4 regions of the Megasphaera indica genome follow, and region 1 is predicted to be linked to each of the others. Evidence: riboswitches for the same ligand, from Rfam matches in the RefSeq annotation. Region 1 holds a riboswitch; each other region holds the start of a gene.
The links. A riboswitch is a leader RNA that binds a small molecule or an ion and turns the genes downstream of it on or off. The one in region 1 is predicted to bind S-adenosylmethionine.
Positions count from the first base shown of each region.

Region 2: linked by a shared signal. The riboswitch ahead of metK (methionine adenosyltransferase) and the one ahead of ACFCTO_RS10320 (methionine ABC transporter ATP-binding protein) in region 1 are both predicted to bind S-adenosylmethionine.
Region 3: linked by a shared signal. The riboswitch ahead of ACFCTO_RS08040 (hypothetical protein) and the one ahead of ACFCTO_RS10320 (methionine ABC transporter ATP-binding protein) in region 1 are both predicted to bind S-adenosylmethionine.
Region 4: linked by a shared signal. The riboswitch ahead of ACFCTO_RS00495 (branched-chain amino acid transport system II carrier protein) and the one ahead of ACFCTO_RS10320 (methionine ABC transporter ATP-binding protein) in region 1 are both predicted to bind S-adenosylmethionine.

Region 1 is NZ_JBKKJR010000022.1:24,945-32,609, forward strand. It holds gene dnaG (DNA primase) at 1-217, opposite strand, end outside; gene ACFCTO_RS10295 (RluA family pseudouridine synthase) at 526-1,407, shown strand; gene fba (class II fructose-1,6-bisphosphate aldolase) at 1,442-2,407, shown strand; gene rpsT (30S ribosomal protein S20) at 2,498-2,764, shown strand; gene ACFCTO_RS10310 (MATE family efflux transporter) at 2,963-4,324, shown strand; gene ACFCTO_RS10315 (aminopeptidase) at 4,329-5,561, shown strand; SAM riboswitch class I at 5,621-5,718, shown strand; gene ACFCTO_RS10320 (methionine ABC transporter ATP-binding protein) at 5,805-6,848, shown strand; gene ACFCTO_RS10325 (methionine ABC transporter permease) at 6,829-7,482, shown strand.
Region 2 is NZ_JBKKJR010000011.1:61,134-68,798, forward strand. It holds gene rpoZ (DNA-directed RNA polymerase subunit omega) at 1-114, shown strand, start outside; gene coaBC (bifunctional phosphopantothenoylcysteine decarboxylase/phosphopantothenate--cysteine ligase CoaBC) at 131-1,345, shown strand; gene ACFCTO_RS07175 (hypothetical protein) at 1,608-2,870, opposite strand; SAM riboswitch class I at 3,026-3,126, shown strand; gene metK (methionine adenosyltransferase) at 3,186-4,376, shown strand; gene priA (replication restart helicase PriA) at 4,502-6,859, shown strand; gene def (peptide deformylase) at 7,267-7,665, shown strand, end outside.
Region 3 is NZ_JBKKJR010000014.1:14,626-22,290, forward strand. It holds gene ACFCTO_RS08015 (CBS domain-containing protein) at 1-39, shown strand, start outside; gene ACFCTO_RS08020 (CBS domain-containing protein) at 59-577, shown strand; gene guaA (glutamine-hydrolyzing GMP synthase) at 682-2,217, shown strand; gene ACFCTO_RS08030 (hypothetical protein) at 3,489-3,815, shown strand; gene ACFCTO_RS08035 (PPC domain-containing DNA-binding protein) at 4,040-4,489, shown strand; SAM riboswitch class I at 4,602-4,704, shown strand; gene ACFCTO_RS08040 (hypothetical protein) at 4,808-5,278, shown strand; gene ACFCTO_RS08045 (hypothetical protein) at 5,385-5,600, shown strand; gene ACFCTO_RS08050 (helix-turn-helix domain-containing protein) at 5,652-6,005, opposite strand; gene ACFCTO_RS08055 (DUF739 family protein) at 6,155-6,367, shown strand; gene ACFCTO_RS08060 (hypothetical protein) at 6,399-7,127, shown strand; gene ACFCTO_RS08065 (hypothetical protein) at 7,146-7,613, shown strand.
Region 4 is NZ_JBKKJR010000001.1:86,340-94,004, reverse strand. It holds gene ACFCTO_RS00505 (NAD(P)-dependent malic enzyme) at 1-309, opposite strand, end outside; gene ACFCTO_RS00500 (aldehyde dehydrogenase family protein) at 336-1,748, opposite strand; gene ACFCTO_RS00495 (branched-chain amino acid transport system II carrier protein) at 1,910-3,232, opposite strand; SAM riboswitch class I at 3,329-3,427, opposite strand; gene nth (endonuclease III) at 3,506-4,138, opposite strand; gene larE (ATP-dependent sacrificial sulfur transferase LarE) at 4,140-4,973, opposite strand; gene ACFCTO_RS00480 (ADP-ribosylglycohydrolase family protein) at 4,942-5,781, opposite strand; gene ACFCTO_RS00475 (nicotinate phosphoribosyltransferase) at 5,794-7,245, opposite strand; gene ACFCTO_RS00470 (transketolase family protein) at 7,533-7,665, opposite strand, start outside.

The DNA of each region.
Region 1 (7,665 bases):
TGAATTGGAAGACATCGCCGTGAGCATGGCAGCCAAAGCAATAAAAGAATCCTTTGTCGGCAGCGACGCTGAAGGAGGCGGTCTTTTCATTATGGAAAGGGCAGCAGGCCCAGAAGTTGCGGCCCCGCCGTTTCAGCGTCACATAATCGGAGATGACGCTGACGATGTCATTGGCCTGCCGGACCTGTTCGATAAATTCGCTGGAAAACCGTTTCACTCATATCACCTGTTTCATTTCAATAACGCTGACGTATATATTATTCTCTATCCACCTGTGAAATTCCTTCTTTAGGGAACACTCTTTTAAGGTAAATCTAAAAAATGGATACATAACATTCCTATGATATACTATTTCGACGCGGAGCGTCAAGTTTCCTTTTCCAGGAGATGATTTTTTCTGGATAGCCGCACTCCCAGGCCCTTGCGGGCTAAAATATAGCCCACATGTTTTCACGAAATGTATGGATTTATTTATTTTCATTTTGTATAATAGATGTAGACAAAGCCAATATAGGGGAAATGCAAATGATTCATTTTACAGTAGGGACGATCATACGGCCTACATCGTTAGGCGGCGCTTTGAAACATTTCGGCGTTTCGTCGACATTGCGGCGCCGTATCAAGCACAACGGCATCTGTACTATCAACGGCCAGGCCGCCTCGACGCGGGACTTCGTCCATGAAGGCGACGAGATCTGCGTCACCCTTCCGGAAAAGAACCCCTTCCCGCCACAGGACATACCCATTGGCATCGTCTATGAAGACGACTACCTCATGGTCATCGACAAGCCTGCAGGTCTCCTGATGCATCCCACATCAGCCGTACGGGACGGGACACTGGCCAACGCCGTCGCCTATCATTACGAACAGACGGGGCAGCACTGTTCCTACCACCCCATGCACCGCCTGGATAAGAATACGTCCGGTCTCTGTATGGTCGCCAAGGAACCGCAGATCCAATACGCTTTCGATAAGCAGGACTTGGGCTATAAGCGCTTGTACTTAGCTATCTGTGAGGGACGATACCCGTCGCGGGTCACAACTGTACACGCCCCCATCGGAAGATGTCCCGATAGCATCATCACCCGCTGTGTCCGCCTCGACGGCAAGCCGGCCTGGTCCGATTTCACCTGCCTCGCAGCTGGCAAGGACTACAGCCTGCTCCAAGTTGTCCTGCACACGGGCCGGACCCATCAGATACGGGTCCACAGCAGTTACCTGGGCTATCCCCTGGCCGGCGATGACCTCTACGGCGGTTCGCGCCGCTTCATCGGCCGCCAGGCCCTGCACGCCTACTGTCTCCAGTTCACTCATCCCATGAGCCACCGCTTCATCACCGTTAATTCCCGGCTGCCTGAAGATATGGACGCCCTCGTCCGACGGGCCGGCTGGAATTATATATATTAACCATTTTTACGTATTATGTAGGAGGAATGTAAACATGCCATTAATTGGAACTACAGAAATGTTTAAAAAAGCCTATGAAGGCCACTATGCTATCGGTGCATTCAACATCAACAACATGGAAATCGTCCAGGGCGTTACCCAGGCCGCTGCTGAATTGAACTCGCCGATCATCCTTCAGGCTTCGGCCGGTGCCCGCAAATACGCTAAACCGCCGTATTTGAAACATCTCGTAGAAGCAGCTTTGGAAGATCATGATCTCCCCATCGCCCTTCACCTCGACCACGGCGCTGACTTTGAAACCTGCAAAGACTGCATCGACGGCGGTTTCACTTCCGTCATGATCGACGGCTCGAAACATTCTTTCGAAGACAATATCGCCCTCACGAAAAAAGTCGTTGAATACGCACACGCTCACGGCGTCGTCGTCGAAGGCGAACTCGGCCAGCTGGCCGGCATCGAAGACGATGTCAAAGTCGCTGCCCACGAAGCTCACTACACGCGTCCGGAAGAAGTCGAAGAATTCGTATCCCGCACGGGCGTCGACTCCCTGGCCATCGCTATCGGCACCAGCCACGGCGCTTTCAAATTCACTCCGGAACAGTGCACGCGCAACGCTGACGGCGTCCTCGTACCGCCGACACTCCGCTTCGACATCCTCGAAGAAGTCTCCAAACGCCTGCCGGGCTTTCCGATCGTCCTCCACGGCGCATCTTCGGTCGTACCGGAATATGTCAAGATCATCAACGAAAACGGCGGCAACCTGGCTGACGCTATCGGCATCCCGGAAGACCAGCTCCGCAAAGCAGCTTCCATGGCTGTCTGCAAAATCAACATCGACTCCGACCTCCGTCTCGGCCTGACTGCCGGCATCCGTCAGCACATGACACAGCATCCGGAACATTTCGACCCGCGCCAGTACCTCGCCGACGGCCGTCAGTTCGTCCATGACATCGTCGCTCACAAGATCAAATGTGTCCTCGGCTCGGAAGGCAAAGCTTAATCGCATGTCTTGTAAAAAAGGTATTGCTTTTTTCTGCGCCATATGGTAAAATTTCTTCTAGTGTTCTTGTAAATTAGGGAGGTGAATCCATTGCCGCAGATTAAATCCAATATCAAAACGATGGAAAAAGACGCAGCTCGCCACGCAGCTAACTCTCAGGTTAAATCTTCTGTTCATACCGCTATCCGCCGTACGACCGAAGCTATCGCCGCTGGTGACGCTGAAGCTGTTAAAAAAGCATTCGATAAAGCTAGCAGCGTAATCGACAGCGCCGCACAGAAAGGCGTTCTCCATAAAAACACTGCAGCTCGTAAAAAATCCCGTTTGGCTTCCAAAGTCAATGCTATGGGTAAATAAGTTCGACTGAAAAGGGGGACTGGCGCATGAAGGTTTCGGCCATCATGCACGGTCCCTTTTTCTGTACAGTTTGAGGTTTGATGTTTGAAGAAGGCCTTTAAATTTAAAGCCATCCGCTAACAACTAACTGCTAGCCACTAACAACTTTAAAGGGCTTGTCGTTGTGCGACAAGCCCTTTTTCATACAAGGAGGATATCATGTTCCCCCATTGGTTCCAATTACGCCATTTCCTGGCCCTGTTCTTTCCCCTGCTCCTGACCCAGATGGCCCAGGTCGGGACGTCCGTCTTCAGTTCTATCTTCAGCGGTCAGGCCGGGACGATTGACCTGGCCGGGGTCGCCGTAGCCGTCAACATCTGGTATCCCGTCTTTGCCGGCCTGTGCGGCATCTTCTTCGGCATCTCGCCGATCATCGCCCAGCTCCGGGGCGCTCAGAAGACCGAGGAAATCCCGACGTACATCATGCAGAGCCTCTACTTGAGCCTGGGCTTTACGGCCGTCATTTTCCTGGCCGGCGCCTTTCTGCTGCCGCCCTTTCTCGACTTCATGGGCCTCGACGCACCGGTCCGCTACATCGCCTGGGAATACCTCAAGGCCCTGGCCCTGGGGCTGGTCCCCATCTGCCTGCAGGCGACGATGCGCTACATCGTCGACGCCCACGGCAAGACCCACGTTTCCATGGCCATCTTAGTGACCAACCTGGTCCTGACGATCATCCTCTTCCGCCTGCTCATCTTCGGCGCCGGCCCCATTCCGGCTATGGGCGGTATCGGTACAGGCTATGCCATCACCATCGCGTCGTGGCTGTCCTTCCTGCTCTTCGTGGGCGTCCTGCAGTGGATGGAGCCCTTCCGCTCTTACCATCTCTGGAGCCGCCTGCGGCCTTTCAGCTGGTACCATGGCTATCATCAGCTGGAGCTGGGCATTCCCATCTTCATCGCCGTCTTCTGCGAAACGAGCCTGTTCTCCATCGTCGGCCTGCTCATGGCCGAATTCGGCACCTTATACCTGGCGGCCAACCAGGCGGCCATCAGTTTCTCGACCCTGACCTATACCCTGCCCTGGAGCATCAGCCTGACGGCGACTATCGTCATCGGCTACGAAGTCGGCGCCCGCAACTACGCCGCTGCCCGGCAGTATGCCGTGCTCTGCCAGATGACGGCCTTCACCATCGCCATCGCCCTCATCGTCGTGACTTACCACTTTGTCGATCATATCGCCGCCATCTTCACGAGCGATGCCGAAACGTTCTGGGCCATCCGCATGTTCATCTTCTACGCCGTCGCCTTTTCCTTCTTCGATGCCGCCGGCACGCCGGTCCAGGGCATCCTGCGCGGCTATAAGGACGTCAAGATCATCACTTACGTCGCTTTCGTGACCTACTGGCTCATCAGCATCCCCATGGGCTATGCCATGGCCCACGTCACATCCTACGGGCCCTATGGCTACTGGATCAGCCTCATCATCAGCCTGGCCATCAATGCCAGCGCCCTGAACTGGCGCCTGTGGAAGCACACGGCCTGGAAAGTCCCTGTCCTATCCTCATCTACTAAGGAGTGATTTTATGCCAACTACCAAACAATTAACGGCTTATGCCCGCGTCCTCTTGCAGAAGGGCCTGAATCTCCAGAAAGGTCAGACCCTGGTCATCAATGCCCCTGTCGAATCGCACGACTTCGTCGCCCTCCTGACGAAAGAGGCCTATACGGCCGGCGCCGCCCAGGTCGTCTGCAACTGGCGGTCTGACGACATGGCCCGCCTGCGCTACGAACACGAAGATTTGCAGTATTTCGAGTCCCTGCCGGACTGGCGCCGCGATTTCAGCCTCTATTATTACCATAAGAAAGCGGCCTTCCTCAGCCTCATCTCGGCGAATCCGTACCTCATGGACGGCATCGACACCCATAAAATCTTTGCCCAGCAGAAAGCCCAGAATGAAGCCTTGAAGGAATACATCGACGGCATGATGGCCTCGAAGACGACGTGGCTCGTCGCTGCCGTCCCCAGTGCCGTCTGGGCCAAACTGCTCTATCCGGACCTCGACGCAGCCGCCGCTTACGAAGCCTTGTGGAAGCAAATCCTCCAGTCGTCCCGTGCCGACGGTGCCGATGCCCTGGCCGATTGGGACGCCCATCTGGCCGAATTGAAGAAGCGCCGGACCTGGATGACGGACCAGCATTTCACCAGCCTGCACTATACGAACGGCCTGGGAACGGACCTGACTATCGGCCTGCCGGCCGGTCATATCTGGCAGGGCGGCATGGAAGAAACGGCGGACCACCTGCTGTTCAATGCCAACATCCCGACGGAAGAAATCTATTCGGCCCCCAAGGCAGATGCGGTCAACGGCACGGTCTACAGCACCAAGCCCCTGGTCTATAACGGCAACCTCATCGACAAATTCCACCTGACCTTCAAAGACGGCAAAGTCATCGACGCTGCCGCCGAAACGGGCGAAGACGTCCTGAAGAAACTCATCGCTATCGACGACGGCGCCTGCTGCCTCGGCGAAGTAGCCCTCATCCCCTATCACTCGCCCATTTCCCTGTCGGGCATCCTCTTCTATGAAACGCTCTTCGACGAAAACGCCTCGTGCCACCTGGCCCTGGGCGCATCGTACCCGACCTGCCTGGCTGGCGGTGCCGATATGGACAAAGACGCTGTTGCCGCAGCCGGCCTCAACGACTCCATGATCCACGTCGACTTCATGGTCGGTTCGCCGGACCTGACCATCACCGGGACCAGGGCCGACGGCACGACGGTGCCGGTCTTTACCGATGGCGACTGGGCGCAATAACGATTTTCCATTGACAATCCCGGCCATCCGTGCTATTATAAGACGCAACAACCATATACCCTTCATCCAGAGCAGCTGAGGGACTGGCCCGATGACGCTGCGGCAACCCCCTATCGGGAAGGTGCCAATTCCAACGGAACATTCCGACAGATGAAATGAAACCGTATATACGGCCGTCATCTGCATGACGGCCTTTTTTGTGGTTGCTTTCTCTAGTTACGCCTATTTTGAGGAGTTGATACTGTGATTACACTGAAAAATATTACCAAGACCTACGGCGGCGCCGCACAGGTCCAGGCCCTGAAAGGCATCAACCTGACCATCGACGACGGCGAGATCTTCGGTATCATCGGCAAGAGCGGTGCCGGCAAATCGACGCTGGTCCGCTGCATCAATATGTTAGAAAAACCGACGAGCGGCCAGGTCATCATCGACGACAAGGATTTGACCAAGATGAATGAATCCCAGCTGCGGGCAGAACGCAAGAACATCGGCATGATTTTCCAGCACTTCAATCTCTTATCATCCCGTACGGTTGCCGAAAACATTGCCTTCCCGCTGGAACTCATCGGCGCTTCCAAAGACGTCATCGAAAAGAAAGTCGCTTCCCTCCTCGACCTGGTCGGTCTCAGTGACCGGGCCGGCAACTATCCGTCCCAGCTCTCGGGCGGCCAGAAACAGCGCGTCGGCATCGCCCGTGCCCTGGCCAGCGACCCGAAAATCCTGCTCTGCGACGAAGCCACATCGGCCCTGGACCCGCAGACGACGAAGTCCATCCTGGAACTGCTCCAGGACATCAATAAACGCCTGGGCATCACCATCGTCGTCATCACCCATGAAATGGCCGTCGTCAAGGAAATCTGCCATCGCGTCGCCGTCATCGAAAGCGGCGTCATCAAGGAAATGGGCCGCGTCGTCGACATCTTCACCAATCCTCAGTCCCAGACCATGAAAGATTTCGTCACGTCCATCATCAACATGGAACTGCCGGCAGGCATCAAGAACCTGGGCGTCACCGACCAGCCGTCGCCGGACCGCTACATGCTCGTCCGCCTGCGCTTCAAAGGCGCTGCGACCAGCGACCCCGTCGTCGCCGACATCGTCCGCAAATTCAACGTCGAAGTCAGCGTCCTCTACGGCAACATCGACTACATCCAGGATGAACCGTTCGGCTACCTCATCGTCGTCATCATGGGCGATATGGAAACACAGGCCAAGGCATTCTCGTACATCAAAACATTACCGATTGGAAGTGAGGTTTTAGGTTATGTCCCAAGAAATCATTAAGTTAATGCTCCAAGGCATTGAAGAAACGTTCTACATGGTCGCCGTCGCCACGGTCATTGGCGGTATCATCGGCATTCCCCTGGGTATCACCCTGGTCACGACCAGCAAGGGCCATATCCTGGAAAACCGCTTCATCAATCAAATCCTTGGCACGATCGTCAACATCATCCGTTCCATCCCGTTCATCATCCTCATGGTCGCCATCATCCCGCTGACGCGTCTCATTGCCGGCACGTCCATCGGTACGACGGCAGCCTGCGTCCCCTTGACCATCGTTGCTATCCCCTTCCTGAGCCGTCTCGTCGAAACGTCCATCCGCGACGTCGACTTCGGTCTCGTCGAAGCGGCCGAATCCATGGGGGCTACGCCGTTCCAGATTATCCGCAAGGTCCTCATTCCCGAAGCCTTGCCGACAATCATCAATAACATCACCGTCCTCATCGTCAACCTCATCGGGGCATCGGCCATGGCCGGCGCCATCGGCGGCGGCGGCCTCGGGGACATCGCCATCCGCTATGGCTACCAACGATTCCGTCCCGACGTCATGCTGGCGACGATCATCATCCTCATCGTCGTCGTCAACGTCATCCAGGCCGGCGGCGACTTCGCATCACGAAAAAAGAATAAGAAATAAATAATAGAAAAAAGGAGCTGTTGCACATGCGACAGCTCCTTTTTTCTGTAGGGGCGCCCCGTGGGGCGCCCGTCCACGCAAATGGGTATATAAATGTCTTGGCGTATATCCAGGGCAGCTCGTGAATGGGATTCCCACAACGGGCCGCCCTTTGGGACGGCCCCTACAAAGCGGTCCATGGGA
Region 2 (7,665 bases), on a different contig from region 1:
GATGGCGACGAACCCCTCGTCGACGTCGATACGACGAAAGTAGTTTCCATTGCCATGGAAGAAATCGACCAGGGCAAGATCACGTATGAAGCACCGCGTGACGGCATTAAATAACACGGAGGTGTTTTCCATGAGCTTGGAAAAGAAAAAGATTGTCTTAGGAATCACTGGCGGCATTGCGGCCTTCAAGGCGGCTTCTATTGCCAGCCAGCTCCGCAAGCGGGGGGCCGAAGTCAAATGCATCATGACCGACCATGCGACGAAACTGATCACGCCCTTGACGATGCGGGAAATTTCCGGCAATCCCGTTGCCGTATCCATGTTCGACGATGTGCCTGAATTCAACGTAGAACACATCGCCTTGGCCCGCTGGGCCGACGTCTTCGTCATCGCACCGGCGACGGCCGACATCATTGGCAAAGTCGCCAACGGCATTGCCGACGACATGCTGTCGACGACGGTCATGGCTACGACGGCACCGGTCCTCATCGCACCGGCCATGAATACCAACATGTATCTCAATCCCATTACTCAGGACAATATGGCCAAGCTGAAGAAATTCGGCTATCATTTCATCGCTCCCGACAGCGGTCATCTGGCCTGCGGCATCGACGGCGTCGGCCGCCTGCCCGAACCGGATACCATCGTCGACTACATCGAGCTCCTGGCCTGCCGCAATGACCTCCTGAAAGGGAAGAAGGTCATCGTCACGGCTGGTGGCACGCGGGAACCTATCGACCCGGTCCGCTTCATCGGCAATCATTCCAGCGGCCGCATGGGCTTTGCCATCGCCAAGGCTGCCGTTATGGCCGGTGCTGAAGTCACCCTCGTCGCCGGGACGACGGATAACCTCAAGACACCTGTCGGCCTGGCCCGCCGCATCGATGTCGGCAGTACGCGTGACATGAAAGCTGCCGTCGATTCCTATTATGACGACTGCGACCTGGTCATCAAAGCCGCAGCTGTCGCCGATTACCGTTCGGCCCATCCGGCGGAAAACAAGATCAAGAAAAACGACGATACCCTGACCATCGAAATGGCCAAGAACCCGGATATCCTCTATGGCCTGGGCCAGCGCAAGACCCATCAGACCCTGGTCGGCTTTGCTGCCGAAACGACGAACGTCATCGAATACGGCACGAAGAAGCTCAAGAAGAAGAACCTCGACATGCTCGTCGCCAACGACGTCAGTGCCGAAGGAGCCGGCTTCAAAGGGACGACCAACATCGCCACCCTGCTTTTCCCGGACGGCTCTATGGAAAAATTGGAAAAAATGGATAAAGACGAACTCGCTGCCATCATCGTAGCCCGCGCGGCTGCCATTATGGCGAAAAAGAATAGTTGATAGCAGGGAGTTTGCAGAAAAAGGACTGTCGCATGTGCGACAGTCCTTTTTAGCAGTCAGCAGCTAGCTGTTAGCAGTTAGCAAATGAATTTAACTTTAAAAGTGTCTTTACAAACTATGGGCCGATCACAAAAAAATACACGGCCCGTGGCCTTGTGCGTAGGGGACGCCTGGAAGGCGTCCCGCTGTGATATTCGATCATAGCCCATTCGGGCTTAATAGGGCTTAATAGTATGTTTTTTTAATCACGAACCACGAGCCACTAACCACTAACCCGCCCTACGATGGCTTTGGCAAAGCCGTTGAGGTTGGTCGGGCCGACGGAGAGGATGGGGCAGTTATTTTCTTTGGCTTCCGTAATGGCCCAGCGGACGAGGGGCGTCTTGCCGTCTTCCAGGTTGACGACTAAGAGGGACGCTTCTTTCAGCATCCGGTCATCGCCCGGCTGGCCGCTGATGAGGAGGACGGCACCGAAACGGCGCTGGATGCGGCGCTGCCAGTCGGGATCGCCGCCGGCCAGGGCTATCTGACGGCCCGTGAGGAAGCGGTCCAGCTGGCGCGTATAATCGCGCTGGGTCATGAAGGAGGGCAGGTCCAGGCCGCGGTCTTCCGGGTCCCGGACGGAACGCGACGCTTCCTGGGGCGTCACTTTCCGCGGCGCCTGCCCTTTGGTCAGATCCGGCCGCACCTGGCGCTTGTTGAGTTCCTTGCGCAGGGCCAGGAGTTCGGCAATCTGGTTGGATGCCGTTTCCTTTATCTTTTCGATATACTGTTCCTGCTTGCGGATGCGGTCTTCGTACTGTTTGCGGTCCTGTTCGCGGCCCGTCCGTTCCGCATCGAGTTCCTGGCGCAGCCGTTCCAGTTCAGAAAGGACGGCCGTGCGGTTCTTGGCTTCCAGGCGCAGGCGCAGGAGTTCTTCCCGGTCGGCGTCCATCTGGGCTTTTTCTTCCCGCAGCTGCTGAAGTTCTTCTTTTTCTTTGCCCATCATCATGGCCGGCGTTTCCTGGCCGCCAGTGACGGCTTCGTCGGACCAGGGCTGGTCGCAGATGGCCATGAGATAGATGCCCAGGGCATGGGCTGCCGCGTGCTTGGCCATCTGCACGTCTTCAAAGACGTCGGTCAAGCCGAGAATCTGACTGTCCGTCTGGAGCATGAGCAGGTCGATGATGCCCATATAGGAAAAAGATTCCATAGTCTGCGCCATATCGTAGCGTTCGAGGTGGATCGTGCCGGCGTAGATTTCTTCCGGGTTCTGTTTGGACGTATAATACGTATTGATGAGCAGCCGGTCGGCCGTCCGTTCGTAGATGCGCAGTACCAAGGCGTCTTCCTGGTCTGTGCCGGTGTGGCGGCTGAAGGTCAGCCGTTCCTGGGAAAGAAGGGTCGTCACCAGGCTCGGGGTCTTGTACCATTTGCCGAATACTTCTACCCGCTTGGCCAGCCGCAGGTCGCCGGGCTTGCTGCAGGTTGCATAATCAAAATAAGGGTCGTTGAAGAATATATCTCTAGGCCGCAATTTGGTCATATCTAATCATCCTTTCTATCTTCTCCATTATAACCCTGCCTATAGGGCAACGTCTAGTAGACAGGGCAACGTCTAGTAGACAATGTTTTTTAGGCATAAAAAACACTTGCAAAATAGGCGGACTTGAATTATAATGGATGAGCAAACCAAATAAAGAACCATCAAGAGACGACGGAGGGACTGGCCCTGTGATGTCGCAGCAACCTTCAGCTATGAAAGGTGCTAATTCCAGCAGTGATATACTGGCAGATGGGGATTAGAAGCCCCTCTCATGAAGTCATGGATGAGGGGAATTTTTTTTAAGGAGGATCACTCATGGCAAAAAATCGTGAATTCTTTACATCCGAATCCGTCACCGAAGGCCATCCCGATAAAATGGCTGACCAGATTTCGGACAGCATTTTGGATGCCATTCTCGCAAAAGATAAAAACGCTCGTGTTGCCTGCGAAACCCTGGTAACGACTGGTATGGTACATGTCGTCGGTGAAATTTCTACGACGTGCTACGTCGATATCCCGCACATCGTCCGCGAAACGATTCGTGACATCGGCTATACCCGCGCTAAATATGGTTTTGACTGCGACACATGCGGCGTCCTCGTTTCCCTGGACGAACAGTCCCCGGACATCGCTATGGGCGTCGACGATGCCTTGGAAAAGAAAGAAGGCAATACGGATAAGTTCGATACTATCGGCGCTGGCGACCAGGGCATGATGTTCGGCTATGCTACCAACGAAACGGACGACTACATGCCGCTGCCGATTTCCCTGGCACACCGCCTGGCACGCCGCCTGGCCAAAGTCCGCAAAGACGGCACACTGCCGTATCTCCGTCCCGATGGCAAGACCCAGGTCACTGTCGAATATGAAGACGGCAAACCGGTCCGCATCGATACAATCGTCATTTCGGCACAGCACAGCCCCGAAGTCGGCCGCGAACAGATCGAAAGCGACCTCCTCGAATTCGTCATCAAACCGGAACTGCCGGAAGGCTTGTTCGACGACAAGACGAAACTCTTCATCAATCCGACTGGCCGTTTCGTCATCGGCGGTCCTCAGGGCGATTCGGGCCTCACAGGCCGTAAGATCATCGTCGATACCTATGGCGGCATGGCTCGTCATGGCGGCGGTGCTTTCTCCGGCAAGGACCCCACAAAAGTCGACCGCTCGGCCGCTTATGCAGCCCGTTACGTCGCCAAGAACGTCGTCGCTGCCGGCCTGGCCGATAAATGCGAAATCCAGCTGGCTTATGCCATCGGCGTGGCCCGCCCGGTTTCCATCCACGTCGAAACCTTCGGTACGGGCAAAGTCCCGAACGAAAAGATTGTCGAACTCATCGAAAAGAACTTCGACCTTCGTCCGGCTGGCATCATCGCCATGCTCGACTTGCAGCGCCCGATTTACAAACAGACTGCTGCCTATGGCCACTTCGGCCGCAACGACCTCGACCTGCCTTGGGAAAAGACAGACAAAGCCGAAACGCTCCGCAAAGAAGCCGGCTTATAAGAGGCGGTTCGATAAACTGAACATCCAGAAAAGAGGCTGTCCCATTAAGACAGCCTCTTTTTGGGTGTTGAGTTTGCAGTTTGTAGTTTTTTAGTGCGACAGCCCCATACAAAGGAGGTGTCCTTTTGATTGCTGAAATCATCATCAATACGACGGCGAAACGGCTGCAGCAGACTTTTTCCTATACCGTTCCCGATGGTCTGGCCGTCCGCGTCGGCAGCCGCGTCCTCGTGCCCTTTGGTCATCGCCGGGAAGAGGGCATCGTCGTCGCCCTCCATGAACAGCTGGACGAACCGGCCGATTTCACGCTGAAGCCCGTCGAAGGCCTGCTTTCGACGCAGACCGGCTTCCAGGAAGAAATGATCCGCACGGCCATCTGGATCCGCGACTACTATGTCTGCAACCTTTCCGAAGCCCTGCGCCTGTTCATGATCGACAAGAAGGGCTTGGTCCGCCAGGAACTCTTGTCCGTCGGCCCGGCTGCGCCTGTAAATCCTGAAGGGCGGCAGCTCCAGGCCTATGTCGCCGACAAGGGGAGCCGTGAAAAGGGCAGCCTTGTCCGCCGCTTCGGCAGGGACCTCGTCGAAACGGCCCTGGCCCGCCAGGTCCTGACCAGCCGGACTTATTACAAGAACCAGATTGCCGACAAGATGGAAGACTGGCTTTCCTTCGTCCACGATGATGACGAAGACATCCTCCACGGCCGGCGGCGCCAGCAGGAACTGCTCAAGGCCTTGAAAGAGAAGGGGGAAGGGGCCGTTTCCTATTGGCAGGGCCAGGGCTACAGCCGCGACCTCATGCGCCGTCTCTGTGCGACAGGCCTGGCCCGCTGGAGCCAGCGGCCGGCCAGGACGACGAATATCCTGCCGACCCTTTCTGGAGATGCTCCCTTTACGCTGACACCGGAACAACGCCAGGCAGTTAAAGTTATCGGAAGCGATGAACAAGGAAAAACCTACGTCCTCCACGGTATCACCGGCAGTGGCAAGACCGAAGTCTACATGCAGCTGGCCAGCCAGGTCCTGAAAGAAGGCCGGCAGGTCGTCGTTTTAGTGCCGGAAATCGCCCTGACCGGGCAAATTGTCCGCCGTTTCCTGCGCCGCTTCGGCGACGATGTCGTCGTCATGCACAGCCAGCTTTCCCAGGGTGAGAAGCGCAACAACTGGCTGCGCATGCAGAACGGGACGAGTCATATCTGTATCGGCGCCCGGTCGGCTGTCTTTACGGCGGCCCAGTCCATCGGGCTGTTCATCGTCGACGAAGCCCATGACAGTTCGTATAAGCAGGACGAAGCGCCGCGCTATCATGCCGTCGCCGTGGCCCGCCAGCGGGCTGCGTACTACGGCTGCCCCGTAATTCTTGGCAGTGCCACGCCGGCGCTGGGCGACTACTATAAGGCCCTGCAGGGCGATTATGTCCTGGTCGAGCTGACAGAGCGCGTCGGCCAGCGGCCCCTGCCTTCGGTCCAGGTCGTCGACATGCGCGATGAATTAGCCCGCGGGAACTACCGCGTCGTTTCCGATTGCTTGTTGAATCTCCTGGAAGAGACACTGGCAGCCCGGCAGCAGGCTATCATCCTTCTCAACCGCCGCGGCTTCTCGACATTCGTCATGTGCCGCAAGTGCGGCTACGTCGTCAAATGCGATACGTGCGACGTGGCCATGGTCTACCATCGTCAGGCCGCCCACCTGCGCTGCCATTACTGCGATGCCGAAAAGCCCGTGCCGACGGTCTGTCCGTCATGTGGCAGCAAATACATCAAATTCTTTGGCAGCGGCACGGAAAAAGTGGAACAGCAGCTCCACGAACTCCTGCCGTCGGCGCGCATCATCCGCCTCGACCAGGATACGACCAGCCGCAAGCACAGCGGCGACTGTATCATCGAAGCCTTCCGCCGTCATGAATATGACATCCTCCTGGGGACTCAGATGGTCGCCAAAGGCCACGATTTCCCCGGCGTCAGCGCCGTCGGCATCTTATCGGCCGACAGCCTGCTCAATATCCCGGCCTACTGGGCTGGGGAACGGACCTTCCAGCTCCTGACCCAGGCGGCTGGCAGGGCTGGTCGCGGTGATATCCCGGGCCGCGTCGTCATGCAGACCTACGCGCCGGACCATTACGTCATCCAGTGCGCTGCCCGCCAGGATTACCGGGCCTTTTATGACCAGGAAATCCAGTTCCGGAAAGAATTGGGCTATCCGCCTTTCCAGGAAATGGCCAAGATCTTAGTCCAGGACGAATCAGAAGAACAAGCCTGGCGCAAGGCCAACGACGTCGCAGCGGCCCTGAACAGCTGGAACGGGGACCACGGCGATGAAGTCGCCGTCATCGGCCCTTACGAAGACGTCATCAAGAAGATACGCAATAAATACCGTCTGGTCCTCTCCCTGACCGGAAAAGACCTGACAGCCATCAAAAAAGCCATGCAGCGCATCCCGGCCTGCTGGCAGACCGGCGTCCTCATCGATGTCGATCCCGTATAATCGTGGGGAATCGCACCTGCCTGTTCAGCCCGTCCGGGATGTGAGTACATTCCCACATCGGGCAGGAACGGGCGCCCCACGTGGGCCCCTACAGAAATTTTATGGAATTCCCACAGCCATTGTAGGGGCTCGCACGTGGCGACCCTTACAGTGCAAAATAAAAAATGAAAGAAGCATTCTGAGAAACTTCATGGCCATGGCGCCCTTCAGGATACGTCCGGAACCGCTCTCAGTGTTACTTCTTCCATTGCTGACGATGTAACATAACCTTATAAATGTTGTCAATTACGGCAGGAGAGAAATGGGCTATTTCAAGCAATTCTGATGAATCTATAGCATTTCTGGCGATTTCATACTATAATAGAAAAGAATAAGCATTTTTACTATTACAATGAGGTGAAAGTTACATGGCAGTACTTACTATTATTAAAGCCGGGGATCCCGTCTTGAAAGCGACGGCGAAACCCGTTACGAAAGTGAATAAACATATAAAGAAATTGCTCGACGACATGGCAGAAACGATGTATGCTGCTGAAGGCGTAGGCTTAGCTGCGCCGCAGGTCAATGAATCGCTGCAGCTCATCGTCCTCGACGACGGCAACGGCCTCATCGAGCTCATCAATCCGGAAATCCTGGAAAAATCGGACGAAACCAATGTCGATACCGAAGGCTGCCTGAGCATCCCCGGATATTACGGCAAAGTGGAACGGGCTTCCAAAATCAAGGTCCGTTCGCTGACGCGCCATGGCAAGACCGTCATCTATGAACCGGAAGGCTTCCTGGCCCGTATTTTCCAGCATGAAATC
Region 3 (7,665 bases), on a different contig from region 1:
ATCCTCGATGAATTGTACCGTGAATATGGCGACGACTAGGGAAAAGGGGGGATAGACAATGGCTGAAAACATCAATAAAGGTCCGGGACCGGGCGAAGACAAGGAAGCGGAACGCCCTGTCGTCCGCGTCAAAGATGTCATGGAAAAGGTTTTCGTCTCGGTGACACCGGATATTCCCATCCGCGACGTCTTCCGCATCTTCATCAAGCATCGCCTGCTGGCTGTGCCCGTCGTCGATGAAGAAGACCACCTCATTGGCCTCATTTCCAGCGCCGACCTCATGTACCGCAGCTCGAAGCCGCATATTCCGCGCCTGCCCTTCATCGGCACCAAGATTTATACCAGCCGCGTCGGCAAATACGCCAAGGAATTCAAGAACCTCCTGGATCAGTCCTGCGAAAAATTGATGACCAAGAACGTCATGATTGCGACGCCCAAGGCCGACGTAGAACAGGTCGCAGCCGTCATGATTCTGGAACACTTGAAGGTTCTTCCTGTCGTGGACAACAAGCGCGTCGTCGGCATGATTACCCGGGCCTGCATCCTCAAAGATTTGTATCGGGAATGGAAGTATTAGACCTTTGTGACTAGTCACTCTCTGCCTCGTGTGCTATAATATTATAATCGAATGATTTAGGCAGCGGCCGCTGCCGCAGAAAGTATTTCACGAGGAGGCACTTAATGGATACCAAAGAACTCGTCATCGTTGTCGATTTTGGTGGTCAGTATAACCAGCTCATTGCACGGCGCGTCCGTGAAAACCACGTATACTGTGAAGTATACCCGTATCACAAAGCAGTTGCAAAGATTAAAGAACTTCAGCCCCAGGGCATCATCTTTACCGGTGGTCCTGGCAGCGTCTATGAAGATAATGCGCCGAAGATCGAAGAGGAAGTCTTCCATCTCGGCATCCCCGTCCTCGGCCTCTGCTATGGCATGCAGTTCATGGCTCAGACCTTAGGCGGCGAAGTCAAACACGCCGACATGCGCGAATTCGGCAAGACCGAAATCGATGTCAATACGGCTTCGCCTTTGTTCAAAGGCCTGCAGGAAAAAGAAATCGTCTGGATGAGCCATCAGGACTACGTCGCTTCCATCCCGGAAGGCTTTGAAATCGTAGCCTGCACGGCCAACTGCCCGGTCGCTGCCATGCAGAACCCGGCTAAGAAGCTCTATGCCATGCAGTACCATCCGGAAGTGCTCCATACGGAACACGGTAAGGAAATGCTCCATAACTTCCTCTTTGAAGTCTGCGGCTGCACCGGTTCGTGGACCATGGCCAACTATGCCAAGACGGCTATTGCCAATATCAAAGAAACCGTCGGCGACGGCAAAGTAGTCCTGGCCCTTTCCGGCGGCGTCGACAGCTCTGTCGCAGCAGCCCTCATCTCCAAAGCCGTTGGCAGCCAGCTGACCTGTATCTTCGTCGACCACGGCCTGCTCCGCAAGAACGAAGGCGACGAAGTCGAAGCGGCCTTCAAGGACAGCGGCATGAACTTCATCCGCGTCGATGCATCGGAACGCTTCCTGAAGAAACTCGAAGGCGTCAGCGACCCTGAACGGAAACGGAAAATCATCGGCGAAGAATTCATCCGCGTCTTTGAAGATGAAGGCCGTAAAATCGGTTCCGTCGATTTCCTGGCCCAGGGGACCATTTATCCCGACGTCATCGAATCCGGTGCCGGCGATGCAGCCGTCATCAAGAGCCATCACAACGTAGGCGGCCTTCCGGCTGTCGTCGATTTCAAAGGCCTCATCGAACCGCTCCGCAACCTCTTCAAAGACGAAGTCCGCGAACTCGGTGCCGAACTGGGCCTGCCGGAATACCTCGTATGGCGCCAGCCTTTCCCGGGACCGGGCCTGGCTATCCGCGTCATGGGTGAAATCACCAAAGAAAAACTGGCCATCCTCCGCGATGCCGATGCCATCTTCCGCGAAGAAATCGCCAATGCCGGCATGCAGCGCGATATCAACCAGTACTTCGCCGTCCTGACCAATAACCGCTCTGTCGGCGTCATGGGCGACTTCCGTACCTATGACTACACCTTGGCCCTGCGCGGCGTCACCACGACTGACTTCATGACGGCTGACTGGGCGCGTATCCCATACGACGTCCTCGATAAAATTTCCAGCCGCATCGTAAACGAAGTAGACCACATCAACCGCATCGTGTACGACATCACCAGTAAACCACCCGCAACGATTGAATGGGAATAGTTGCAAATTGCCTCACAAATCGCTTAACCAAGCCGTTTGTGAGGCTTTCTTTTTTTCAAAAGTTCCAAAAGTGTACCAAAAAATTAAAAAAAACTTTTTTGGGGGCCTATTTTTGCCAAATTTCTCGAACAAAAAAAGTGCATTTTTATACGTATGAAATAAAATGGTTACAAAAGCCGAGTAGATTTGCAATGTAAAAATATACACGGCCAACGGCCTTGTGCGTAGGGGCTGCCCCAGACAAGGCGGCCCGCTGTGAGATTTAAATATAGCCTGTTCTGATATAATGGCAGGTCTTTATGAATTTGAAATGGACAAAGCAAACAGGCGCTGTCTTCGCGTGACAGCGCCTGTTATACTAGATTTTTGATGATTGAATTTTTCAAGTAGACGGCAATGTCTGCCTGTGATATACTGAATCCGAGGTTTTGCCTAAAACGGTAGGCGGTTGGTCCCTTGCTTTTCCCGGAGGGACTTTGTGTGCCCCTCCAATCCAAATGGAAAGGAGGGGAGGACAATGACTTTAACGGTGGATCTGTTTATCAGTATACTATCTTTCGGTATGGCCGCATTTGCAATTGGTTATGCCCTAGGTCAGAGTTCAAATAAAACACAAAAATAGCCGCCAGAGACCCCCATCTTAAGCGACTATTTTTGTTGACTTATCGGGGCCAACCGTCTATCGGCAGGACCTCTTTTCATGTCTATTATAACGTCATTTATTTATCTTCGTCAAGCGGATACTATGTGATGGATTTAGGCAGTTAGCCTTTACTGTACAGTTGTGGAGTCGGACTCATATGCGGCTTAGCCGCGAGATACTCAAATCGTATTACGAATATGTGCCACTCGTCATAAATTCCGGCTATGCACAAAATTCATGCGGCCTTTTTGGCCCGTCAGGCGCCGACCATAAGAAGGCGCCTGACGGTTGCCAAAACGGACAGTTGTGGCTGTCCGCCTTTATCAGGATGGCCCCTACAGAATCGTAGCCAGGCGATGAAAAAGGAACGTCGGTTACCGATTACAAAAAAATATACACGGCCAACGGCCTTGTGCGTAGGGGCCGACCCGGACAGGGCGGCCCGCTGTGAGATTCAAACATAGCCTATTCTGATATAATGGTAAGTCTTTACGAATCACGAATCACATGACGTGTCATTAATTCTGAATTTACAAACTTCCTTTGCAGGACTTTATAAGTTTTTTGTAGAATCTATATAGCATATCTTGAGATTGAGAGGTAAGCTTTTTTAAGGAGGATGAGGCATATGATGAAACGAATTGTAAGTATGTTGCTATTTACTGGAACTTTATTGATAGGAAATACAGTGTTTGCCTTTTATGCAGATGAAAGCTCTGCTGTTAATCTTGGGATGGTTCAATCCTATAGCCGTTCAGCAATCAACGTTATTGATGATGACGGCACGGCGTATACTTTTGTTTATGATAATAGGCCTCATTCGGACTTAGGTTTTTGGAAACTTGAAAGCGAAGACCAGTGGCATCAATGGGAATTCGGCTTGCAACAACAATCTCACATGGAACAATTGGCTAGCTGTGGTTTCTATGCGTTGAAGACTCTTGGAAAATTGTAAGCGCTTGTGAAACGGGAAGGGCGTTATTATGAAGAAATTACTTATTTTCACTCATCCTTCGGGAATGTGTGGATTGAGCTTTGGTGTGGAGAATGGTAAAATCGTTTCGATTACAGCCTATATGGATCAATAGAGAGGGTACTCTACAAACGAACTAACAAGTCTCTTTTCTGGTGCCGGTCTTACAGTGGCAGTAGGTTATGATGTTACAGGAGGAATGACGTATGGATTATCGCAAATTTGGTGAAACTTATTATATTCGGATGGACAAGGGGGATGAAATCATCAGCACGATTCTGGGAATTTGTCAGAAAGAACAGATTGCATCGGCCATTTTTTCGGGCATCGGCGGGTGCCGTTCGGCAGAAATACAGACGTTCATCCCAGAAACGGGCAGTTTTGAAGTTCAAGAGCTGAAGGGGATGCTGGAGCTGGTTTCGTTGACAGGCAATATCGTCAGCGATGATGATGGAACTTATTTTCATCATACTCACGCTGCTTTTTCTTATAAACAGGATGGGGAACATCACGTTGCGGCAGGGCACATCAAATCGATAGAAGTACTGTACACGGCAGAAATCGAATTGCGCCCCGTTATAGGAGGACGGATTCGGCGGAAATATGACCCAGAAACGGGGACCGGCTTTTGGGATTTCGGGCCAGAAACGGATTAAGCTGGCCACTGTCTTGTACCTCCCGATGGTCGGCACTTCTGAGGATATTTTCACTTTATACCTAATAGTGTACTATTTGAGTAAACATTTTATATGTTTGATGAATGAATATCAATCATCCAGAGCAGTTGAGGGACTGGCCCTATGATGCTGCGGCAACCTCCGTGGGGACGGAAGGTGCCAATTCCAGCGGGAGTTTTCCCGGCAGATGAGCGAGAAATGGAAGGGATTTTGCGCGTCATCTGTAGCTGATGGCGCGCTTTTTTTATGGCTTTGTCATCGGCACGTCTTTATTTATTTTGTAAAAGGGGTGTTCGTATGAGTAACGAAGTATCTGCACAGGCCGTCAACCGGTCGGGCCTGTTGCGAAGCGAAGACTGGTGGGCCGTATGGCTCGGATTATTTATCGTCGTCCTCGGTGCCGGACAGATCTGGCACGTCGATTTGCTCGGCTGGGCTGCTAAGTTCGGTGTCTGGATTATCGTCTGGTTCATTTACCATCTCAATGACCCGCGGGCAGCCGTCGCATCCGGGGCTGGCAAGGTTTCCAAACGGGAAATCTGGGAACGCTTCCCGAAATTCATCATTGGCTTCGTCCTGGCCCTGGTCGTCATTTTTGCAGCTGGCTGCAGCCGGGCATCGTCGACGCTGCGAAAGCCGGCGCCGGACAGGCTAACCTCCTGCGGGCCGTCTTCTTTGGCCTCTGCTTCTTCTCTATCGGCCTGGTCACGAATGTACGCAAGCTCTGGAAATCCGGCCTGGGCCGTGTCATCGGCGTCTATGCCGTAGCCCTCGTCGGCTTCATCATCTGGGTCGGCCTGTTCATTTCTTACATCTTCTATCACGGCATTGTTCCGCCGACATTATAACTTCATCATAGAAAGGATTGATTGCTATGGCATCGCGAATCACTTCTGCCGCTTCGACGGCTGACGAATATTACTACAACCAAACCGTAACCCCGACAGACGCTGCGACCCATACGGGCCAGCTCGAACGGGATGCAGACGAATATTTCCCCTTGCAGCCCATCGAAAAGAAACTCTGTGCCTATTCCCTGGGATTGGGCCTGATGGCCTTGTTCATCGTCATCTTTGAAGTCTTCGGCTGAGGCTTATTATGGAAAAAGGGCTTGTCGCATGTGCGATAAGCCCTTTTTTATTTATTTTTCGTTGTCGAGATTTTTGAAGCGGACGAAGTCGAGGACGGCCTTCTTATTGGCATCGTCTAAGGTACGGTAGAGGGATAACAGCTGGGTTTCGTCAGGCGAGAGCGTACTGGTCAGGGAATCCGTGTCCGGTTCCATGCGCACGTCGTACCCCATGAGCCAGGATTCGGAGACATGGAGGGCACGGGCTATGAGCATGACATTGGTTTGTTTTGCTTTCCAACGTCCATTTATGTAGGAACTGATGATACCGCGGGTCAGGCCGGTTTTGCGGGCCAGGTCTACAGCGCGCATTTGACGGTATTCAAGGGCTTGTTTCAGGCGTTTTCCAAAAATATTATTTTCCATGGGGTAACCTCCTTTTTCTTCCACAAGTATACAATAAACGTTTAGAAATCTCAACATTTTGTGCAAAAAGCCTTGACGATAGGCTGTTTTTATAGTACTATTTTTTTGTGAAGAAAAGTACAGATTTCAAATCAAAAAAGGAGGACCCTATGACGTATGATTATTCTAAACTCTACGGCCGCATGGCAGAGATGGGCATTACCCGTGAAGAATTGGCAAGACAGTTGGAAATAAGCCGCTCTACGCTGTATTCTAAGCTGACTTCGCGGACTGAGTTCACGCAGGATGAAATCCGTAGATGTGTAGAGATTTTACGTCTGGATGTACGCGATTTGTCACTGTATTTTTTTAAGACTAAATAGTTTCGATACCAAATCAACAGGAGGGAAAAAGATGCTGAAAAAATGGATTTCCACAGGTGTATTTCTATTGTGCCTGATGTGCAGCCCTATGGCTTTTGCCTATGTCGATGATGCCGGTGTCATGAACCAGTTCGACTATGACAATGCGACACCCCTTTGGGATTACATCAATGCCAATGGTTATCGTTTCTATGGACAAAGCTCGATGGATGACCAGTACATCAAGACCGATAACAGCATGTTCATCACCATCAGCCGCGGCGGCTTCTTGGGCGATTTTTACAGTTATCCTGCTGGGACGCTGACACAGTTGATTTTCTTGAAGCCCGGCCCGATGACCGATAAGGGCATCCAGGTAGGTGACAAGGCGGAAAAGGTCATCAAAGTGTATGGGCAGGCATATCCTGCTGACCGGAAAGACGTGTACAGTCATGATCCGAATACCGGGTTCTGGGTACAGGGGACGAGTAATTACAAGACGAACTATGGCGACCAGCAGAAATTCCACTATATGGTCCTTACCTATTATGACCGCCAAGGTCATCACCTGCATTTTCTGGCCGATAAACATTCGGAACGCATCAAAGCCATCATTTACTGGAAAGGCCGGCCTAATTTAGGAGAAACGACGTATGCGCAAGGTATCATGTATGGGCTGTCGAACTTAGGACTGACGCGGTTCGTTTTAGAAAGTGAAATGAAAGAACATCCGTTGAAATCAGGATGGCGCGCTATAACCGATGCTTGGCACGGGATTTAAGATAAGGAGGAATTTGCTATGAAATGTTATAATCATCCGGACCGGGATGCAGTAGGGACGTGTGTGGATTGTGGAAAGGGATTGTGCCAGGAATGTATGGACCTTTGGACCATTCCAGTCTGTACGGATTGCAATTTGAAGCGCTGGCAGGCCACGAAGCATGAGGTATTCAAAGAATTTGCCATTACAGCGGTCTTCGCCATCATCGGTCTTGTCTTTGCGTTCCATGGATATAATGGGCTGTTCAACGCCATCGCAGTCATTTGGATGATGGCCGGAGTTTATCCGGGCTGGAAGATGCTGACCCGGATTACGCCGAATGTTTTCTTGATATTGCCGCTCATCGGCTGGGTCTTATACTTTTTCGTAAAATTCTTTATAGCCATGCTGATTGGCTGGATTTGCCTGCCTGTCCGGCTGTTTAAGAATATACGGACCTTGAAAGAGGCCAAAAAGGTAGAAATGGCGGCGGCTTCATTAAAATAAATGCAGCTTAGGGGACTATCGCATGAAGGCTGGTTCCATCGTGCGAAGTCCC
Region 4 (7,665 bases), on a different contig from region 1:
GGCATTGACGCCGCCAAAGACCTTGAAGAGAATGGACTTCCCTTCCATGACCGGCATGGCAGCTTCCGGGCCGATGTCGCCCAGGCCGAGGACGCGGGTCCCGTCCGATACGACGGCGATCATATTGCCACGGCAGGTCAAGTCGAAAGACAAATCCGGGTCCTTAGTGATTTCCCGGCACGGCTGGGCAACGCCAGGCGTATAAAGAATACTCAGGTCGTCGTGGGTCTTGAGGACTTCCCGGGGAATGGTTTCAATAACGCCGTGTTTGCCGCGGCGGATTTTCATGGCTTCTTCATCGAAATTCATGACGCTAAAACTCCTCCTATAACTGTTTATGCATTAAAAATGGCCTGGGGTTCTGTAAATTCCAACATCCCATCTTTGCCGCCTTCGCGACCGATACCACTGTCCTTAAAGCCGCCGAAAGGCGCTGTGACGTCGCGCGGGCTGTCGTTGACGTAGACGTTGCCCGACAAAACGGCTGCTGCCACCTTCGAGGCTTCTTCCTTGTCCGGTCCCCAGACGGCAGCGTTGAGGCCATAAGGCGTATCGTTGGCAATGGCCAGGGCTTCGTCGACGGTATCATAAGCGATGACGCTGAGGACGGGGCCGAAGATTTCTTCGCGGGCAATGGTCATGTCATTGGTTACGTCCGTAAAGATGACGGGCTTGACATAGTAACCGTGGTCCGGCGCATCCGGACGGCCGCCAGCCAGAAGTGTCGCCCCTTCTTCCAGGCCCTTGGCGATGTAGGCATCGACGGTCTGCCACTGGTCATACGATGCGACAGGACCGATTTTCGTCGTTTCCAGAGCCGGGTCGCCTACAGTATATTCCGGCAGTATCTTCAACATGAGCTGTTCAATCTGTTCCTTGTCGTCCCGCGGGATGAGCAGGCGCGACAGAGCCGTACAGGTCTGGCCACTGTTGAGGAAAATGGAATTGAAGCACATGCGGATAGCCTTTTCGTAGTCTGCCCCCTTCAAGAGGACAAAAGGCGATTTGCCGCCCAATTCCATGCTAATGCGCTTCATCGACCCCAGGGCGCGCTGGGATACCTTGATGCCGGCTGCCGTCGACCCCGTAAAGGATACCATGGCGATATTCGGGTCGTCGCAGATGGCATTGCCAACCTGGCTGCCCCGGCCGGCGACGAGATTGAAGACGCCTTTGGGGAAACCGGCCCGGTCAAAGGCTTCGGCCAGGTAGTACGCCGTCACCGGCGTATGCTGGCTCGGCTTGAGGACGACCGTCGCCCCGACGAGCAGGGCCGGTACGACTTTCTGGATAATCTGCCCTAAAGGATAATTCCACGGCGTGATACAGCCGATGACGCCCAAAGGCCGGCGGTAGACGACGGATTGGGACAGATGTTCGACCAGTGGCAATTCCGGTGCCAAGTCGATATACGACTGGGTCCGCACGAACTGGTAGCCAATATGGTTGGTCCTGGCAAAGGCTACAGGCGCCCCTAATTCCTTGACGACGGCGTCGACGAACTGCGGTTCCAATCTAATCATCTGGACCAGCAGGTTCTTCATGAAGGTGATGCGGTCTTCCAGCGGCATAGCCGACCAGGCCGGGAAAGCTTTGGCAGCCGCCTGGGCAGCGGCAGCGACATCATCGGCACCAGCCGCGGCGACAGTGGCGAAGATTTCTTTCGTCGCCGGATTTTCTACGTCAATATATTGGCCAGACAAGGGCGCCACCCACTGGCCATCGATATATAGTTTTTTCAAATCCATGAAATTACCCCCTTTTACTCGAGATTATTCTTTAATTATAGAGATAAGTCATTGATTATGCAAGTCGGGAAAAAAATAGACTGCCTAAAAGGCAGTCTATTTTTAGTGGCTAGTAGGGGCGCCCACGTGGCGCCCCTACAGACTCCATACCACAAACTATCTTATTTCGCTTCGGCTTCTACGGGTTCTGAGGCGGATACGAAATGGCCGATGATGGAGCCACCGATGAGGCCGATGATGAAGGGCACGATCCAGCCGAAACCGTATGTGGACAGGGGCGTAGCGGCGACGATGGCTTTAGCAAAGCCCAGGCTGCTCAGGCCCGGCAGGGATTCCAAAAGGGCGAAGATCGTGACCAGGTAGACAGAGCCCTTGTAAGCACCGTTATTGGGCATGAAGCGGCCGATGATGCCCAAGACCAGGAGGGCCAGGCACGGCGGATAGCAGACGCCGAAAATCCAGCCGATGTAGGTGACGATACCGTCGACGCCGAGGAGGGCCGTCAGGGCCGACAAGATGCAGCAGGCGACGGCGACTTGTTTATAGCTGATGCGGTTGCCCGTAGCCGTGCTGGTGAATTCGGCAACGGCGGCAATCTGACCGATGGCTGTCGTCAGGCAGGCCAGGACGACGGCGATGCCCATGGGAACCATGACCCACGTGCCGACGCGCTGGATGATGGCGACCAGGAGTTCCGCACGGCCGATGTTCTGCGCATAGTCACCACTGACACAGGCGCCCATGTAGAGCAGGCTGCCGTAGATAATGAGCAGCAGGACGAAGGAAACGATGCCGCAGTAGATGAGCACTTTATTGCGCTGGCCGACGGTCGTATAGCCCTTGCCGTAAATGGAGCTGATGAAGACAGCGGCCATGATGAAGCTGACCAGGACGTCGCCCGTATTATAGCCGCCGAGGAAGGCATTGACGAAGGGATGGTCCACAGCCGGAGCGACGGGCGTCCCCAGTGGATTGAAGATGCCGACGAAGGCGACGATGACCAGGATTAGGGCCAGGAGCGGCGTCAGGTATTTGCCCATGCGGTCCATGACGTTGTTCTGGTCGGCAACGAAGAAGAAGCTGATGACGAAATAGGCGATGACCAGCGGGATGAACGGTGCTGCCGGCAGGTTGCCCTGGATGCCGAGCTGGATGGCCGTCGCACACGTACGGGGAATGGAAACGAAGGTACAGACCAGCATGAGGGCTGCCAGGAGGACGTTATACGTATTCTTCCCTACCCGTTCAGTAATGGAGTGGACGTCGCCGTTGAGGCCGATGACGATGAGCGTGAAGATAGGAAGAAAAATACCCGAAAGGGTCAGGCCAGCCAGGCCGGACAGGAAATCGCTGCCGCTGTTCAAACCGAGCTGGGGCGGGAAAATCAAATTGCCGGCGCCAAAATAGGTGGCAAAGAAGGCGAATCCCAGGATGAGCACATCCAGCCCCCGGATAGCCTTGCCGCCAGAAGAGTTGTTGTTCATGAAAATACCCCCTAAGAATGATTGAATGATGTGAAAATAAGTACATAATACGCCAAAAGAAAAGAGGCGCTGCCTCCAAGCTGCGCCTCAGTCATAATGATATCTTTCAGGAATAGCCTGTAGGAATTGGCACCTTACCGTAGGCAGGTTGCCGCAGCGTCATCGGGCCCGTCCCTCAGCTGCTCTCGATATAACTTATGAAATTTGTCTGTATTGGTGTTATTTTATAAAATTTTTAACGACTTGTCAATGTATTTATTTTGATTTAACGTTTTACTTCTGACAACTGGGACAAAGGTCAGCCAAAAAGCAGTTATCGCATAAAGGCTTGCGGGCTTTGCAGACCCGGCGGCCATGCCAGATGAGCCAATGATGGGCCCGGCTCCACCATTCCTTGGGAATGGCCTTCTGCAGGCCCTTTTCGACTTCCAGCGGCGTCGTCCCTTGGGCCAGCTGCAGACGGTTGGACACGCGGAAGACGTGGGTATCAACAGCAATGGCCGGCGTATTGAACAAGATACTGACCAGGACATTGGCCGTCTTGCGGCCGACGCCGGGCAGTTTCACCAGCTCATCGAAAGTCTGCGGCACTTGGCCATGATATTTTTCACAAAGGATGGCACAGTTGGCCAGGATATTCTTGGCCTTGCTGCGATAGAGGCCGCAGGTCCGTATCTTTTCTTCCAGTCCCGCCGTCCCCAGGGTCAGCATCTTTTCCGGCGTGTTATATTCCGGGAACATGCCGGCCGTCACGATATTGACCCGTTCGTCCGTACATTGGGCCGACAAGATGACGGCAATCATCAATTCAAAAGGAGAATTATAGTGCAGAGCCGGTTTCATGATACCGTACTGGTCCTGGAACCGCTGCAGCATTTCATCTTTTATTTTCTTTGAAATAGCCATATCACTTTACTTCCTCATCAGTATGGATTACGTCGTTCAGGCTGCCCATTTCATAGCCGCCCAAATCGAGGGTGACGTACGTAAAGCCCGTATCCTTGATGGCCCGGACGATTTCCTCCCGATGGGCCAGGACCGACGGGATTTCATCGACGGCGACTTCGATGCGGGCTACATCGCCGTGATAGCGGACGCGCAGGGAGCCCTGGACGTAAGGCGCTACGGCGGCTTCGGCCGCATCGATCTGAGCCAGGCGGTGCGGCGTCAGTTCCACGCCATACGGGACGCGGCTGGCCAGGCAGGCGGCACTCTGCTTATTCCAGGTCTGGAGGCCGAATTCCTTCGACAAAGCCCGGATATCCGCCTTGGCCAGGCCCGCTTCGATCATCGGGCTGCGGACGGCGTCGGATAATTCCTGCAGGGCTTTCATACCCGGCCGGTAATCACCGAGGTCATCGACATTCCCCCCGTCGACGACCCACTGATAGCCTTCGGCCTTGGCCAGGGCCACGAGCGACGTAAAGCGTATTTTCTTGCAGATATAGCAGCGATCTGGCGGATTCTGGACGAAGTCCGGGTCCTCGAATTCCGTCGAATGGACCAGGCGGTGTTCGACGCCGATGACCTTGGCCATGGCCTTGGCATCAGCCGCTTCACTGCCCGGCAGGGTCGCCGAAACGGCCGTCACGGCCAGGACCCGGTCCCCCAGAGCCTGGTGAGCCGCATAGGTCAGGAAGGTGCTGTCGACGCCGCCGGAAAAGCCGACGACGACACTGCCCATGTCCTTTAAGATCTGCTGGAGTTTTTCATATTTCTTGCTTGTCTCTGTTGAAATCAAAAGAGTTCCCCCTCGAACCAATATAGTTTTCATAGAACTGTCGAATGACGCCCTTCATTTCTTCGTCACCGACATATGGCAGGGCCTGCTGCCACAAGGCATCGGGCACGCCATAATAGGCTTCGGCAATGCTGCCGGCAATGGCTGCCTGCGTATCCGTATCGCCGTTGAGCCAAATCGCCTTGCGGATCGTATCTTCATAGTCCGTCCCTTCCAGGAAACATTCGATGGCTTCTGGCACACTATCGTCCGTCGTACAGGTAAAGCCATAAGACGGCCGTATCTGGGCCAGTGTCCGGGACAGATCATAGAAATGCGACCGCAGATATGCGGCAATCGCCTCTTTCTCCTTCCCCTGCCGGGCCAGGAAGATAGCCGACGCCACGGCAATGGCACCCTTGATGGCTTGGGGATGGTCATGGCTGACGACGGCTGTCAGCTCTGCCAGCGCCTGGGCTTCCTCCAGAGTATCGGCAATCCAGCCGGCCGGGCTGACGCGCATAGCCGCCCCATTGCCATAGCTGCCGTAAGCCGGTGCCTCGTCGGCCAGGAACCAGCGGCGGAACAGGCCGCCAAAACCGGCGTCGGGATATTTCCGGCACCAGTAGCGGAGCTGGCGCCGCAAGGGTTCGATATAGCCGCAGCAGGATGCCTTCCCCTCCATCAGGGCTGCCGCTACGGCTACAGTCGTCACCGTATCATCAGTAAAACGGCTGTTTTTAACAAATAAAGGAAAATCCAGGGATTCCGCTGTTTCATCGAATTCATAGATGGAGCCGGCAATATCGCCGATGATAGCTCCCTTCATGGAATCATCTCCCTAAAAGAAATGAGCCGATTCTTCTTTCAAGACTTTATCGCGCAAAGCTGACAGCTTGCTGCTGCGCTGGACCCACATTTCTTCCGGGTTGACCAGGCGCAGGTATTCGGGCCACAAAGTCTGGATCTGCTGGTCTGCATAGGCCATGATGGTTTTGAGGTCCGGTTTCTGATAGACCAGTTCGCCTTTCTGGAAAATGGGGACGAGCATCTTCTGGACACGGTAAGTCCCGCCAGGAATCGTCCGCGAGCGCCACGGTGCTTTATCGCTCTGGAGGAGCAGGTCTTTCGATTCGTCGATGCTTTCACCTTCGAGGATGATGATGTCAGCTTTCATTTTCCCCGTATCTTTATCGTAAATGCGCAGGACGTTCTTCAGGCCCGGATTGGAAATCTTTTCGGCATTGTCGCTCATCTTGATCTTCGGCACGAATTTCCCATCGTCATACTGGCCGACGAGTTTGAAGACGCCGCCCAGGGACGGACTGTCCTTGGCCGTAATCAAGTTCGTGCCGACGCCCCAGGAGTTGATGGCGCAGCCCTGGGCTTTCAATTCGGAAATGAGGTTTTCATCGAGGTCATTCGAGGCCGCAATGATGGCATCTGGGAAGCCTGCATCGGCAAACATCTTATGGGCTTCTTTCGATAAATAAGCCAGGTCGCCGCTATCCAGGCGGATACCATAAGCCTTGGGCAGGGTGCCGGCAGCCTTCATTTCCTTGAAGATCGTAATGGCATCGGGGACGCCCTGTTTCAGCGTATTATATGTATCGGCCAGGAGGATGAGGTTGTTCGGGTACTGGCGGGCATAGGCGCGGAAAGCTTCCAGTTCCGACGAGAAGCTCATGACCCAGCTGTGAGCCATGGTCCCTAAGACGGGCATGCCGAATTTGGCGCCAGCCAGGACGTTGCTGGTCCCGTTAAAGCCGCCGATCATGGCCGAACGGGCGCCGTAAACACCGGCCGATTTCCCCTGGGCCCGGCGCAGGCCGAATTCCATGAGGTTGTCCTTACCAGCCACCGTCCGGACGCGGCGAGCCTTGGTGGCAATGAGGCTTTCATGGTTCATGATCATGGACATGCACGTTTCTAACAGTAAGGCTTCGTCCTTCTTGGTCTGGACGCGCAGGAGCACTTCCTGAGGAAAGGCGACGGTCCCTTCGGGCATGGCATAGATGTCGCCCGTAAAGCGCAGGTCTTTCAGGTAATCGAGGAATTTGTCCTGGAAAAAACCGGTGCTCTTCAGATAGGCCAGGTCGTCGTCACTGAAATGTATATTGTGTACATAATCGATGAGATGTTCCAGCCCGGCCACGACCGTATAGCCCCCCTGGAAGGGATTGGTCCGGTAATAGCGGTCAAACACGCATTGCTGTTCGTGCTTGCCTTCAAAAAATAAGCCCTGCATCATGGTCAACTGGTACAGGTCGGTCAATAACGCTTTCGTATACAAGATAACTCGCCTCCAAAAAGTAGTTATTCCTATTATACATCAGTTAACGATAAAGGAACAACGAATTACCGATTTTGCATACATCGAAAAATTCTATACGGACTTAGCATGACAAAATAGGCTGTCGCACGTACGACAGCCTATTTCATCGTAGGGGCCGTCCCAAAGGGCGGCCCTTTCTGGTCCATTGTTAGCGGATGGTGTTAAATTTAACCTCTCCGGCCTTTCAGGCCACCTCCCCTCTCAAGGGGAGGCTGCGAGTCACGAACCACGAACCACGAGCCACTTTACTTTCTCTTCAACACGTTATGGACGGCCTGGATGACGTCGCTGGCCGAGAGATTATAGGCTTTCAGGAGATCATCCGGTTTCCCCGATTCGCCGAAGCGGTCCTGGATGCCGACGAGTTCTACTGGGACA